Regions from separate parts of the Prauserella oleivorans genome, predicted to be linked through region 1. Evidence: riboswitches for the same ligand, from Rfam matches in the RefSeq annotation. Region 1 holds a riboswitch; the other holds the start of a gene.

Region 1 (7,171 bases):
ACAGGAAGCTGTCCGGGAAGTTCTCGGCGGCGAGCACCCGGCCGACGAGGATCATCGCCGCCCGCGTGATGCCCGCCTCGCGGACCTGGGCGGCGATGTCGCCGAGCGTGCCGCGCAGCACGGTCTCGCCGGGCTGGCTGGCCTGGGCCACCACCGCGGCGGGGCAGTCGGCGCCGTAGTGCGGCAGGAGCTCGGCCACCACCTGCTCGATCCGGTTCACCGCGAGGTGCAGGGCCAGCGTGGCGCCGGACTTGCCGAGGGTGGCGAGGTCCTCGCCCTCGGGCATGGCGGTCGAGCGGGCCTGGGTGCGCGTGAGGATCACGCTCTGGCCGACGGTCGGGACGGTCAGTTCGCGCTTGAGCGTCGCGGCGGCGGCGGCGAACGCGGGCACGCCGGGAGTGACGTCGTAGGGCACCCCGGCCGCGTCGAGTCTGCGCATCTGCTCGGCGACGGCGCTGTAGACGGCCGGGTCACCGGAGCAGAGCCGCGCCACGTCGGCGCCGGCCTCGTGCGCGCCCACCAGCTCGGCGACGATCTCGTCCAGCGTGAGGTCGGCCGTGTCGACGAGGCGCGCGTCCGGTGGGCAGTGCGCGAGCAGATCGGCGGGCGTGAGGCTCCCCGGGTAGAGGCACACGGCGCAGCGGGCGAGCAGCTGCTGCCCGCGCACGGTGATGAGGTCGGCGGCGCCCGGGCCGGCGCCGATGAAATGCACGGTCACTGCTTGGTCACTCCACTGTGGTCGACGGTCGGCGGTTTCGTGACGGTCCACTGCGTCACGGTGCGGGCGGGGGTCCAGCCGGTGAGGCCGCCGAGCGGTGCGGCGTGCTCGACCGAGATGCGGGTCAGCTCGCCGCCGTGCTCGGCGTGGCCGCGCGTGAGTGCCTGCTCGGCCTCGAGCGTCACGGCGTGGGCGACGAGCCGGCCGCCCGGACGTAGCGCCTGCCAGCACGCGGAGAGGACCCCGGGCGCGCTGACGCCGCCGCCGACGAACACCGCGTCCGGCTCGGGCAGCCCGGTGAGCGCCTCCGGTGCCGCGCCGGTGACCACGCGGATGTCCGGCACCCCCAGCAGGGCGGCGTTGCGGCCGATGCGCTCGGCGCGGTCGGGCCGCGACTCGACGGCCACCGCGCGATTGGCCGGGTGCGCGCGGCACCACTCGACGGCGATGCTGCCCGCCCCGGCGCCGACGTCCCACAGCAGCTCGCCGGGCAGCGGCGCGAGCCGGGCGAGGGCGGTGGCGCGCACATCGCGTTTGGTGAGCTGGCCGTCGTGCTCGAAGGCGTCGTCGGGTAGCCCGGCGAGCAGGGAGAACGCGGGCCCGCCCGCGCACTCGACGGCGAGCACGTTCAGCGGCGCGCCGGGCGCGTGCGGCCAGTCGCGGGCTGTGCCGTCGCGGCGCTGTTCGTCCGGCCCGCCGAGCTCCTCGAGCACGGCGAGCCTGCTCGCACCGTAGCCGCGGTCGGTCAGCAGCGCGGCGACGCGAGCGGGCGTGTCGGCACCCGCGCTGAGCACGAGCAGCCGCCGCCCCGGCGCGACGGCCCGCAGCACGCGGTGCACGTCGCGGCCGACGGCGCTCACCACCTCGGTCTCCTCGGCGGTCCAGCCCAGCCGGGCGCGTGCCAGCGCCACCGACGACACGGCGGGCAGCACCCGCACCCGCTCGGCGCCCAGCCTTCGCACCAGCGTGCCGCCGATCCCGGACAGCAGCGGATCGCCGCTGGCGAGGACACCGACGCGGCGCCCGGCGTGCTCGGCCAGCAGGCCGTCGAGCGCGGGCAGCAACGGGCTCGGCCACGCGTGTTTCTCGTACGGGCCGTCCGGCACCAGGTCAAGCTGTCTGCGTCCGCCGAACAGCACGTCGCACGCCCGCACCTCGGCGCGAGCGGATTCCGGCAGCCCAGCCCACCCGTCGGCGCCGATGCCCACCACCACGATCGTCACGTCCACGCACGGTAGCTGTGTCGTGGCGAACACCTGAGGCCGGTGGAACGTGTGCGATGATCGCACCGCGATCGTCGTGGAACCCGGTGCGAATCCGGGACGGTCCCGCCACTGTGACTGGTCTGTCGGGCCAGGAGTCAGAGCTTCGGTGGTCGCCTTGTCGTGCTGGCGCAGCGTGGGCGAGGACACCCACCGTCGAGCAAGGGAGTGTGCGGATGCGGCCGTACCCGTTCACGGCAGTCGTCGGAATGGGCGAGCTGCGGTTGGCTCTCGTGCTGTGCGCCATCTCGCCCGCCATCGGCGGAGTGCTGGTGCGCGGCGAGAAGGGCACCGCGAAATCGACCATGGTGCGCGCGCTGGCGGGCCTGCTGCCCGACGTCGACGTGGTGGACGGCTGCCGCTTCTCGTGCGACCCCGCCCGGCCCGATCCCGGCTGCCCCGACGGCCCGCACGCCACGGACCCGGCCGCGCACCGGCGGCCGGCCCGGCTCGTCGAACTGCCCGTGGGTGCCGCGGAGGAGCGCGTGGTCGGCTCGCTCGACCTGGAACGTGCCCTGCGCGACGGCGTCACCGACTTCCAGCCGGGCCTGCTGGCGGGCGCGCATCGTGGCCTGCTGTACGTCGACGAGGTCAACCTGCTGCACGACCACCTCGTCGACACGCTGCTCGACGCCGCGGCGATGGGCAGGGTGACCGTGGAGCGCGAGGGTGTCTCGGTGTCGCACGCGGCCCGATTCGTCCTCATCGGAACCATGAACCCGGAGGAAGGTGAGCTGCGGCCGCAGTTGCTGGACCGCTTCGGGCTCACCGTCGAGGTCGCCTCCAGCCGGGACGCGGCCGAGCGCGCGGAGGTGGTACGGCGGCGGCTGGCCTACGAGTCCGACCCGGACGCCTTCGCCGCCGGCTACGCCGATTCCGACGCGGCGCTGGCCGCCGAGATCGCCGCCGCGCAGCGCCTCCTGCCGTCCGTGACGCTCACCGACGAGTCGCTGCTGCAGATCGCCGAGGTGTGCGCGGCGTTCGACGTCGACGGCATGCGCGCCGACATCGTCACCGCCCGCACGGCCACCGCACACGCCGCCTGGTGCGGCCGCGACACCGTGTCCACAGAGGACATCCGCGTGGCGGCCCGGCTGGCGCTGCCGCATCGGCGCAGGCGTAACCCGTTCGACGCGCCGGGGATCGACTCCGAGGAGCTGGAGCAGGCCTTGCGTGATGCCCAGCCGCCCACACCGGGACCTCCTGACGACGGGCCGGACGGTGACGGCGACGGTCCGGATGGCGGTGGTGGTCCGGGACCCGGCGGTGACGGGCCCGATGGTGGCGGTCCGGATGGTGGGGGCGGCGCACCGGAGCCCGGGAACGGCGCACACGGCGACACAGATGGCAGACACGGCGACACAGACGGCAGACACGGCGACGGGAACGGCGGACACACGGGGGAGCGGCAGGTCGGTGCGGGGACGCCGTACCGGGCGCGGCTGTTCAGCGTCTCCGGCACCGGGTCGGGTGCGCACGGTCGGCGCTCGCGGGCGGTCGGCGACCGGGGCCGGACGGTCGGGGTACGCCCGGCCGGGGAACGCGGCGGTGTGCCGCACCTGGTCGCGACCGTCCGGGCCGCCGCACCGCATCAGCGAGCACGCGGCCGTGGTGGCCCAGCTCTGGTGCTCCGGCCGCACGATCTGCGGTACGCCCGCCGGGAGGGCCGGGAGGGCAACCTCGTGCTGTTCTGTGTGGACTCTTCCGGCTCGATGGGGGCGAAGGCACGGATGCGCGAGGTCAAGACCGCGGTGCTGTCGCTGCTGCTGGACGCCTACCAGCGGCGCGACAAGGTCGGCCTGGTGACGTTCCGGGCGTCGGGCGCGGAGGTCGCGCTGCCGCCGACGGCGAGCGTGGACGTGGCGGCGGCCCGGCTCGAGGCGATGCCGACCGGCGGGCGAACCCCCTTGGCCGAGGGACTGCTGAGGGCGGCCGACGTGTTGCGCGTCGAGGCCTTGCGCGACCCGAGGCGCAGGCCGCTGCTCGTGGTGGTGACCGACGGCCGCGCGACCAGCGGCACGGACGCCGTCGCGCGCTCCCACGCCGCGGCCGACCTGCTCGCGCGCACCGGCGTGTCGAGCGTCGTGATGGACTGCGAGAGCGGGCGCATGCGGCTCGGGCTCGCCGCACGGCTCGCGGCCAGGCTCGGTGGTGAGCACGTCCCGCTCGGTGAGGTGGCGGCCGACGCGCTGACCCGCGAGGTGAAACGGAGGGCCGCCTGATGACGTCCGCAGGAGACCGGAGGGCTGTCTGATGCCGCAGGGCAAACCGGGGGTCGTGCCCGACGACGGGCTCACCACGCGCCAGCGGCGCAACCGCCCGATCCTGGCCGTCCACACCGGGCCGATGAAGGGCAAGTCCACCGCCGCGTTCGGCATGGCGCTGCGCGCGTGGAATCAGGGCTGGGCCATCGGCGTGTTCCAGTTCGTCAAGTCGGCCAAGTGGCGAGTCGGGGAGGAGGCGGCGTTCCGCGCGCTCGGCGGCCTGCACGAGCAGACCGGCCAGGGCGGCCCGGTCGAGTGGCACAAGATGGGCGAGGGCTGGAGCTGGGCCCGCAAGCGGGTCAGCGACGCCGACCACGCCGAGAGCGCCCGCGAGGGCTGGGCGGAGATCAAGCGCAGGCTCGCCGGCGAGCGGCACGACTTCTACGTGCTGGACGAGTTCACCTATCCACTGCACTGGGGCTGGGTCGACGTCGACGACGTGGTCACCACGTTACGCGAGCGGCCCGGCCGCCAGCACGTCGTGATCACCGGCCGCAACGCACCCCAGGCCCTGCTCGACGCCGCCGACCTGGTGACCGAGATGACCAAGGTCAAGCATCCGATGGACGCGGGCCAGAAGGGTCAGCGGGGCATCGAATGGTAGCCAGGGTCGTCATCGCGGCGCCGGGGTCGGGACACGGCAAGACGACCGTCGCGACCGGACTCATGGCCGCCCTGCGCCGCCGGGGCACGGCCGTCTCGGGACACAAGGTCGGTCCCGACTTCATCGACCCGAGCTACCATGCGCTGGCCACGGGAACGCCCGCCCGCAACCTGGACCCGTTCCTGCAGGGCGAGGACCGCGTCGTTCCGTTGCTGCTGCACGGTTCCCGCGCCGCCGAGGTGGCGGTGATCGAGGGCGTCATGGGGCTGTTCGACGGCGCGCTCGGCACGGAGGGCTATGCGTCCACCGCGCACGTCGCGCGGCTGATGGACGCACCCGTCGTCCTCGTCGTGGACGCGAGCGCCGCGAGCCGCAGCGTCGCCGCGACCGTGCTCGGCTTCGCCCACTACGACCCGCGCATCGAGCTGGCGGGCGTGATCCTGAACAAGCTCGGCTCGCAGCGGCACGAGGACGAGATCCGCGCCGCGCTCGCGCCGACCGGCATCCCCGTGCTCGGTGCCCTGCGGCGCAGCGACGACATCCACGCGCCCAGCAGGCACCTCGGCCTGGTGCCCGCGGGGGAGCGGGAGCCCGAATCACGGCGACTGCTGCCGAAGCTCGCCGAGTGGGTCGCGGGCGGGGTCGATCTCGACGCCGTGGTGCGGGTGGCGCGGGGTGCGCCGCGGCTGGGCGGCACGCCGTGGTCGGCGGGGCCCGAGCGAGAGGGGCCACGGGCGGTGGTGGCGGCCGCGGCAGGGCAGGCGTTCACGTTCCGGTACACGGAGACGGCGGAGTTGCTCGCCGCGCAGGGTGTCGACCTCGTGGACCTGGACCCGCTGCGTGAGGAGACGCTGCCGCCCGGATGCGCAGGGCTGTACTTCGGTGGCGGCTTCCCCGAGGCGCACCTGGAGGAGCTGTCGGCGAACGAGTCGTTGCGGCGCGAGCTGGCAGGTGCCCTGGCGGCCGGGATGCCCGTGGTCGCCGAGTGCGCCGGGCTGTTGTACCTGTGCCGGGAGCTGGACGGACTGCCGATGGTCGGCGCGCTCGACGCGACCGCACGCATGACCCGCGGCGGCGCGCTCGGATACCGCACGGCGACGGCCGTGCACGACAACGTCCTCGCCGCGGCGGGCGAGCAGGTGCGCGGCCACGAGTTCCACCGCACCGTCGTCACGCCGCGGTCGGGGCCCTCGCCCGCGTGGCGGTGGTCCGGCGAGCCGGAGGGATTCGCCACGCCGACCCTGCACGCCTCCTACCTCCACCTGCACTGGGCCGGTCACCCCGGGCTGGCCCGCCGCTTCGCGCAGGCTGTCCACAGTGGACGACGGCATGGTTGACCTGCTGCATCACGGGGACCGGGAGGTCGGCGCGGGTCTGGTGGACCTCGCGGTGAACGTCCGGCTGGCCGAGCCGCCGGAATGGTTGCTGCGGGAACTGCGCGACTGCGTGGCCGGCCTCGCCGCCTACCCCGACGTCCGGGGCGCCACGGAAGCGCTCGCCGCGCGGCACGGCCGCGACCCGGCCGACGTGCTGCCCACCGCCGGTGCGGCGGAGGCGTTCACGCTGCTGGCGTCGGCCTGGCGGCCGCGGTGTGCCGTGGTGGTGCATCCGCAGTTCACCGAGCCCGAGGCGGCGTTGCGTGCCGCGGGCCGGCCGGTGACGCGCGTGCTGTTGTCCGCGGCCGACGGGTTCGTGCTCGATCCGGATCGGGTGCCGGAGGAGGCTGATCTCGTGGTCGTCGGCAATCCGACGAATCCCACCTCCGTGCTGCATCCCGCGCAGACGCTGCGCGGGCTGTGCCGCCCGGGCAGGCTGGTCGTGGTGGACGAGGCGTTCCTCGACGCCGTGCCGGGCGAGCCGGAAAGTCTTGCGGCACACCGGATTCCCGGGGTCCTCGTGATTCGCAGCCTCACCAAGACGTGGGGCATCGCGGGTTTGCGGGCGGGGTACGTGCTCGCCGAGCCGGAGGTCGTCGAGCGCCTGCGCGCGGTGCAGCCGCCGTGGTCGGTGTCGACCCCGGCGGCGGTGGCGATGGTGGCGTGCAGCCGTCCGGAGGCGGTCGCGGAGGCGGATTCGCTGGCGCGCGCCGCCGACCGCGACCGAGGACGGCTCGTCGCCGGGCTGCGCTCGCTCGGAGTGGAGGTGGCCGGGGTGCCGAGGGCGCCGTTCGTGCTCGTGCGGATTACCGGGGGTCACCGGGTGCGGCTGGCGCTGCGGGAGGCGGGCTACGCCGTGCGCCGGGGCGACACGTTCCCAGGCCTGGGGCCGGACTGGCTGCGCATCGCGGTGCGGGCCGACATGCACGGCTTCCTCGCCGCGCTCG
Region 2 (7,171 bases), 4.3 Mb from region 1:
CCGCCTGGGCGAACCGCAGCGGAGCCGCGTCCTCCCGCTCGTCGGTGGGCCCGAGCCTCGGCGCCAGGAGCACCCGGTACAGCACCGAGTAGGGCGCGGGCTTCAGGCCGATGAACGCGCCGATGCCGAACACCACCGTCTGTGCCGCGAGCAGCGGCCACCAGCCGGTGAGCAGGACTACGGCGAGGACGACCGTCGTCACGGCCGCGGCGAAGCGCGGTCCGCGTGGATCGACTGCGGGTCCTGCGGGCATGTCACCTCCTGGCGTCGTGGCTACGTCGGGCCGGAACTTGCGGAGCCGACGAACACAGGCTGCTGCGCACGCGGCACAGATCGACCGCGCGCCGCTGCGTCAGGAGGTGGTTGGGCAGCCTGTCCACGGTGATCAGCCTACCTAGGCTCCCTGATCGCGGGAACCGCGTTCAGTCTGTGGGACGAGGTGCGGTTCGAGCGCCGCGAGCAGCTCGGCGCTCTTCGGGACGCCGCCGACCCGCAGCAGCTCCCGCCCCTGCGGCGCGTAGGCGATGGTCGTCGGGGTGCGCAGCACGCCGAGGTCGTGGGCGACGTGTGGCCGGTCGGTGACGTCGAGGTCGACGTGCCGCAGGCCCTCGGTGCGCTCGGCGAGGTGCGAGAGCAGTGCCCGCGTCTGCCGGCACGGCGCGCAGAACGTGGTGGAGATCTGGACCAGTGTCACGGCGTCGCCGTCCAGAACCTCGGCGACGGCCGCGGGCAGAGTGTCCGCCGTTCCGGTAGCCGTGTCTGCCGTTCGCGTAGCCGTGTCTGCCGTTCCGGTAGCCGTGTCTGCCGTTCCGGTCAGGCGTATGCGGCCGTCGCGGCGGCGCATCGCCACCCCGACGACCAGCCCGGCCACCAGCGTGACCAGCAGCACGACCAGACCTGTCACCACACGTCCCCTACTGAGCGGAGTCGGCACCGGCGAAGGTGACGTTCTTCGCCTCGCCCTTCAGTGTGATCGAGCCGGGCGCCACCGTGACCGCCGTGGGGGTGACCGTGAAGGGCAGGTCGCCCGCGTTGATGTCCGCCTCGAAGTTCGGCAACAGCTGTTGCTGCACAGCCTGGGGAACGACCGTCGTCTCCTGGTCATTCCCGAACTGCAGCCGGTGCGGGGTGATCTTGATGGTCGTGCCGTCCAGCTGGATCATCGCGAAGGCGAAGATCTCCACCTCCTCGCCCGCGATCTGCACCTTGCCCGACAGCCGGACTCCCGCGGTGCTGTCGTCGGACTCACCGGACTCGCCGGACTCACCCGACTCGCCGGAATCCCCGGAGTCGCCGGACCCTCCCGAGTCGCCCGAGCCGCCGGAGCCGTCGGAGTCACCGGAGCCGCCGGTGTCGTTGCCCGAGCCCTCGCCGTTGCGGACGTAGGACTCCGACGACGGCTCGATCTGCAGGTCCTTGATGTTGTGCAGCGGCTTGACCTGGTTGATGTCGCTCGCCTTCAGCGTGACCTGGCCTTCGAGGTCGCCGATGTTGATGTTCTCGACGTTGCCCGCCGTGAGGTCGGACAGCGGTGCCGTGACGTCGCGCAGCTCGGCGCGGACGGCGACGTCCGACAGGATGTCCTGCACCTGCACACCTTGGGCGGACACGCTGATGTGGTCGTACTCGCCCGAGATGGCCTGGGTGGCGAACGGGAAGCCATGGATCGTGACCGCCGGATCGTCGCGCAGCCCCAGTTGCTCGCGCGCCTTCTGGGAAACGGTGTGCTCGGCGAACGCCGCCGCCGCGAAGTCCGCACCGACGAGGAGGCCGGCCAGCACGATCAACACCGTGATGAGCCTGCGGGCCCGGCGTCCGGAGCGCCGTCGAGGTGACCGGGCTTGCTGGGTCACAGCATTGCTCACAATCCGCTTCCGATCTGTTACGTCATGGTTCCGGCGGGTGCACAACTGTGTGCGAAAGGGTGTGATGCCCGTTTCACGACAGCAGACATGTCACACCACCGCGGGTTATTCTCACTGACGACCTGCCCGAGTCCGACTCGAGGCGATCGAAAACACGTGAGGCGGTGGCGATGAGCCTGGACTTGCTGGTACTCACTCCGGAATCCGATGCCACCTCGGTACTACCCGCTCTCGACCTGCTCCCGCACACCGTACGCGTGCGGGCGCCCGAGGTCACCGCGCTGCTCGACGCCGGCCACCGTGACGTCATTCTGCTCGACGCACGCACGGACCTGGCGTCGGCCAAGAGCCTGAGCCGGTTGCTGAAGGGCGCCGGCGACGAGGACGCGACGACCCCGGTCATCGCGGTCGTCGGCGAAGGCGGCCTCGTGGCGGTCAGCGCGGAATGGCGCACCGACGACATCCTGCTCCCCACGGCTGGCCCGGCCGAGGTGGACGCCCGGCTGCGGCTGGCGACCACCAAGGACGGCGCCACCACCCAGGTGGACGCCGAGCTGCGGGTGGGCGACCTCGTGATCGACGAGGCGACCTACACGGCGCGGCTGAAGCGGCGCACGCTCGAGCTCACCTACAAGGAGTTCGAGCTGCTCAAGTACCTCGCGCAGCACGCGGGCCGGGTGTTCACCCGCGCCCAGCTGCTGCAGGAGGTCTGGGGCTACGACTTCTTCGGTGGCACCCGGACCGTCGACGTGCACGTGCGGCGGCTGCGCGCGAAGCTCGGCCCCGAGCACGAGCAGATGATCGGCACCGTGCGCAACGTCGGCTACAAGTTCGAGCGCCCGGCGAAGAGCACCGGACCGGTCAAGGGCGGCACCCCGGCCGTGCCCGAGTCCGTGGAGGTCACGGAGTACTCCAACCGCTGACCCCGGCCGGGCGATTAGCCTGAACCCATGCTGGAACTGGCGTGGGTGGACGACCTCGACGACGCGCGCACCCGAGCGGTGCGCGCGTTGTTGTCTGCGGCGAGGAAGACCGACGGCCGGCCCGAGATCGAACCGGGAGGCGAACTGCCCGGCGAGTTCCGCGGCGGGCGCTACCTGCTGGGCGCGGTCGCCGGCGAGCTCGTCGGCGTGGTCCACCTCGACCCGGGCGGTGACGCCTTCGGCAGGCAGGTCGCCGAACTGATCGTGCATCCGGACCACCGGCGCCGGGGGTACGGTGCCCGCCTCGTCGAGGCGCTGCTCGCGGAGGTGCCCGCCAACCTGCGGGTATGGGCGCACGGCGACCACCCGGCGGCCGCCCGGCTGGCCGAGCGGTTCGGGCTCGCGAGGGCCAGGGAACTGCTGGTGATGCGGGTCGACTCCGAGGGCGCAGACTGGCCGGAGCCCACCCCACCAAGGGGCGTCTCGCTGCGGACGTTCGTTCCGGGCAAGGACGAGCAGGCCGTCATCGACGTCAACAGGCGTGCCTTCGACTGGCACCCCGAGCAGGGCACGTTCACCGTCGAGCAGCTCACCGAGGCCGAATCGCAGAGCTGGTTCGACGCCGACGGCTTCTTCCTCGCCGAGAACGCCGAGGGCCGGGTCGTCGGCTTCCACTGGACCAAGGTCCACCCGCCCAACCCGGAGCGGTTCGGCGGTGAGCCGGTGGGCGAGGTGTACGTGGTCGGCGTGGACCCGGCCGCCCAGGGCGGCGGCCTCGGCCGGGCCCTGACCCTGGCCGGCCTGCGCTACCTGCGCGAGCGTGGCCTGCGCCAGGTGATCCTCTACGTCGAGGGCGACAACGCGCCCGCCGTCGCCGTCTACCGCAGGCTCGGTTTCGAGCGGCACGAGGTCGACGTGCAGTACGCCACCGGTGACGCCGCGGCGTGATAGCGTCGCGCCGCCAGTCGTACTCACGCACGTCGTGAGTCAGGAAATCCGGTGCGAATCCGGAACTGACGCGCAGCGGTGAGGGGGACGGGCGGGACAGCACGCCACTGGACTCGGTCTGGGAAGGCGTCCCGTCCGGACGATCCCGAGTCCGAAGACCTGCTGGCACCGGTCTTGTGCCGGAAGTCGCTGTCCGCTTCGGGCTCCGCGTTTGGGCCCGCCGACGCAGAGGAACGTCCGTGCCGCTGCACCGCACCACGTCCTTGATCGCCGCCCTTCTCGCCGTGCTGCTCCCGCTCGCCGGGTGCGGAGCCGCCGCCGGCCCCACGGCTCGGCAGGCGGCGCCGGGCTACCCCCGCACGGTCGCCAACTGCGGCTTGCCCACCCGCGTCGAGGCGCCGCCGCGGCGCGTCGTGTCGCTGAACCAGGGCAGCACCGAGATCCTGCTCGCGCTCGGCCTCGGCGACCGGCTCGCGGGCACGGCCACCTGGACCGATCCGGTCCGCCCCGACCTCGCCGAGGCCAACGCGCGCGTGCCGAGGCTGGCCGACAACATGCCGTCGTTTGAGGCCGTGCTCGAAGCCGAGCCCGACTTCGTCACGGCGTCCTTCGCCTCGACGCTCGGGGTGGGCGGCGTCGCCACGCGCGAGCGGTTCGCCGAGTTCGGGGTGCCGAGCTACCTCTCCCCGGCCGACTGCGTGAAGGACAACAGCGGAGGAGGCGACGGCCGCCGCGGTACGCCGCTGACGATGGAGACGATCTACCGCGAGATCCGTGAGCTGGCGAGGCTGTTCGGCGTGGAGGAACGCGGCGAGCGGCTGGTCTCCGACCTGCGCGGGCGGCTCCACCGGGCCACGGCCGGGCTCGACGCGTCCGGGGTGACGCTGCTGTACTGGTTCGCCAACTCCGACTCGCCGTATCTGGCGGGGTGCTGCGGCGCGCCCGGCATCATGACGGAGGCCGTCGGTGCGAGGAACGTCTTCGACGACACGCACGACGAGTGGCCGCAGATCAGCTGGGAGACCGTCGCCGAGCGGGATCCCGACGTGCTGGTGATCGGTGACCTTACCCGCAGGTCGCAGACCGCCGAATCGGCGGCCGCCAAGATCGAGTTCCTCGAGTCGCACCCGGTGACGCGCGACCTGGACGCCGTCCGGCACAAACGCTACGTCCTGCTGAGCGGGCAGGCGATGAACCCGACGATCCGCACGGTCGATGGCGTGGAGGAGCTGGCGAGCAAGCTGCGCGAGTTCGGGCTCGCCAGGTGAGCGTCCGGCAGGCCTCGCGCGTCGCGTCGCCGGTCCTGCTGCTCGGCGGAGCCGCGGTGCTGGTGGCGTCGGTCGCCGTGGCCATCACGATCGGTCCCGCGGACATCCGGGTCGGTGACGTGTGGTCCGCCGTGGCCGCGCGGCTCGGGGTGGGCGAGTCGGCCCTGTCGGTGCTCCGGGACGGCATCGTGTGGAACCTGCGGTTGCCCAGGACGTTGCTCGCGGCGGTGTGTGGTGCCGGGCTGGCCGTGTGCGGCGCGATCATGCAGTCGCTGCTGCGCAACCCGCTGGCCGACCCGTTCGTGCTCGGGGTGTCCTCCGGCGCCTCGACGGGGGCCGTGCTCGTGGTGGTGCTCGGAGCCGGTGGCGGCGTGCTGTCGCTGTCGGCCGGGGCCTTCCTCGGCGCCGTCGGGTCGTTCGCGCTGGTCCTCGCACTGAGCCACACCCTCGGAGGCACCACCGACCGGGTCGTGCTCTCCGGGGTGGCCGTGATGCAGCTGTTCTCGGCGCTGACGTCGTTCATCGTGCTCACGTCGGCCGATGCCGAGACCACGCGCGGCGTGCTGTTCTGGCTGCTGGGCTCGCTGAGCAACGCGGGCTGGCCGGAGATGGTCACGTGCGCGTCGGTGCTGGTGGCGACGCTGCTGGTGTGTGGTGGGTACGCCCGCTCGCTGGACGCGTTCGCGTTCGGGGAGGACGCCGCCGCGACGCTCGGAGTGCCGGTCGCGCGGACGCGGCTGGTGCTGCTGTGCGTGACCGCGCTGCTCACCGCGGTGCTGGTCAGCTCGGTGGGGGCGGTCGGATTCGTCGGGCTGGTCCTGCCGCACGCCGCCCGTGCCCTGGTCGGGCCGAACCACGCGACGCTACTGCCGGTAAGCGCGCTGGCGGGTGCGGTGCTGCTCGTCTGGGTCGACACCGTGGCGCGGACGGTGCTGGAGCCGCAGGAGGTGCCGGTCGGCGTGGTGACCGCGCTGATCGGCGTGCCCGCGTTCGTGCTGATCCTCTACCGCTCGCGAGGCGCGCGATGAGCGGTCTCATGGCGCACCGGGTCACCCGCACCCTCGGTGGTCGGCTGGTGCTCGACGGCGTGACCATCGCCCCGGAGCCCGGCGCCACCGTCGGCGTGCTCGGGCCGAACGGCTCCGGGAAGTCGACGTTGCTGCGGGTGCTCGCCGGAGTGCTCGCGCCGACGTCCGGGGTGGTGACGCTCGACGGCGAACCGCTGGACGACGTCGGCCGTCGCACGCTCGCCCGCCGGGTGGCGGTGGTCGAGCAGCAGGCCGACACGCAGGTGCCGCTCACCGTGCTCGACGTGGTGCGGCTGGGCCGGATCCCGCATCGCCGGGCCTGGTCGCCGGCGTCGGCGGAGGACGAGGCGGCCGTGTGGGCGGCGCTCGAGCACACCGGGCTGGCCGGCAAGGCGCACCGGCGGTGGCAGACGCTCTCCGGTGGTGAACGGCAACGCGCCCAGATCGCCAGGGCGCTCGCGCAGCGGCCGCGCGAGCTGCTGCTGGACGAGCCGACCAACCACCTCGACATCCAGCATCAGTTCGAGCTGCTGGACCTGCTCGCGGGCCTGCCGGTGACGACCGTGGTGGCGTTGCACGACCTGAATCTGGCGGCGATGTACTGCGACCGGATCGTGGTGCTCGACACGGGCAGCGTGGTGGCCGCCGGACCGCCGGGTGAGGTGCTCACCGAGGAGCTCATCGCCCGCGTGTACGGCGTGGCTGCGGAGGTGACCCGGCAGCCGGAGGGATATCCGCACGTCCGGTTCGTGCGAGGACCGGTCCGGCCGGAGCGGCGACGCTGCCGACCCCGCCGGAGGGCGACGTCCTGAACGTCCTGAACGTCCTGAAGACGTCCCGAATCAGCCGAAGCGGCCGGAGATGTAGTCCTCCGTGGCCTTCTTGCTCGGGGTGGAGAAGATCTTGGTGGTCTCGTCGATCTCCACGAGCTCACCGGGCTTGCCCACGCCCTGCAGGTTGAAGAAGCCGGTCACGTCGCTGACGCGGGCCGCCTGCTGCATGTTGTGCGTGACGATGACGATCGTGTAGTTGGCCTTGAGCTCCAGCATCAGGTCCTCGATGGCCTGCGTGGAGATCGGGTCGAGCGCCGAGCACGGCTCGTCCATCAGCAGCACGTCGGGCTGGACGGCGATGGCCCG

What was found. Region 1 has a riboswitch for cobalamin ahead of ACFSZT_RS26115 (putative cobaltochelatase). Riboswitches for the same ligand answer to the same signal wherever they lie in the genome.
Region 2: another riboswitch for cobalamin. It lies ahead of ACFSZT_RS05230 (ABC transporter substrate-binding protein); the one in region 1 lies ahead of ACFSZT_RS26115 (putative cobaltochelatase).

Annotation. Positions count from the first base shown of each region.
Region 1 is NZ_JBHUNT010000001.1:5,307,190-5,314,360, reverse strand. Features, by position in the region: gene cobM (precorrin-4 C(11)-methyltransferase) at 1-718, opposite strand, end outside; gene cbiE (precorrin-6y C5,15-methyltransferase (decarboxylating) subunit CbiE) at 715-1,941, opposite strand; adenosylcobalamin (AdoCbl) riboswitch at 1,993-2,146, shown strand; gene ACFSZT_RS26115 (putative cobaltochelatase) at 2,157-4,202, shown strand; gene cobO (cob(I)yrinic acid a,c-diamide adenosyltransferase) at 4,234-4,848, shown strand; gene ACFSZT_RS26105 (cobyrinate a,c-diamide synthase) at 4,842-6,185, shown strand; gene cobC (Rv2231c family pyridoxal phosphate-dependent protein CobC) at 6,178-7,171, shown strand, end outside.
Region 2 is NZ_JBHUNT010000001.1:1,044,977-1,052,147, forward strand. Features, by position in the region: gene ACFSZT_RS05205 (DUF4395 domain-containing protein) at 1-253, opposite strand, end outside; gene ACFSZT_RS05210 (TlpA family protein disulfide reductase) at 395-904, opposite strand; gene ACFSZT_RS05215 (LmeA family phospholipid-binding protein) at 915-1,853, opposite strand; gene ACFSZT_RS05220 (response regulator transcription factor) at 2,036-2,788, shown strand; gene mshD (mycothiol synthase) at 2,816-3,736, shown strand; cobalamin riboswitch at 3,734-3,917, shown strand; gene ACFSZT_RS05230 (ABC transporter substrate-binding protein) at 3,976-5,004, shown strand; gene ACFSZT_RS05235 (FecCD family ABC transporter permease) at 5,001-6,032, shown strand; gene ACFSZT_RS05240 (ABC transporter ATP-binding protein) at 6,029-6,844, shown strand; gene pstB (phosphate ABC transporter ATP-binding protein PstB) at 6,875-7,171, opposite strand, start outside.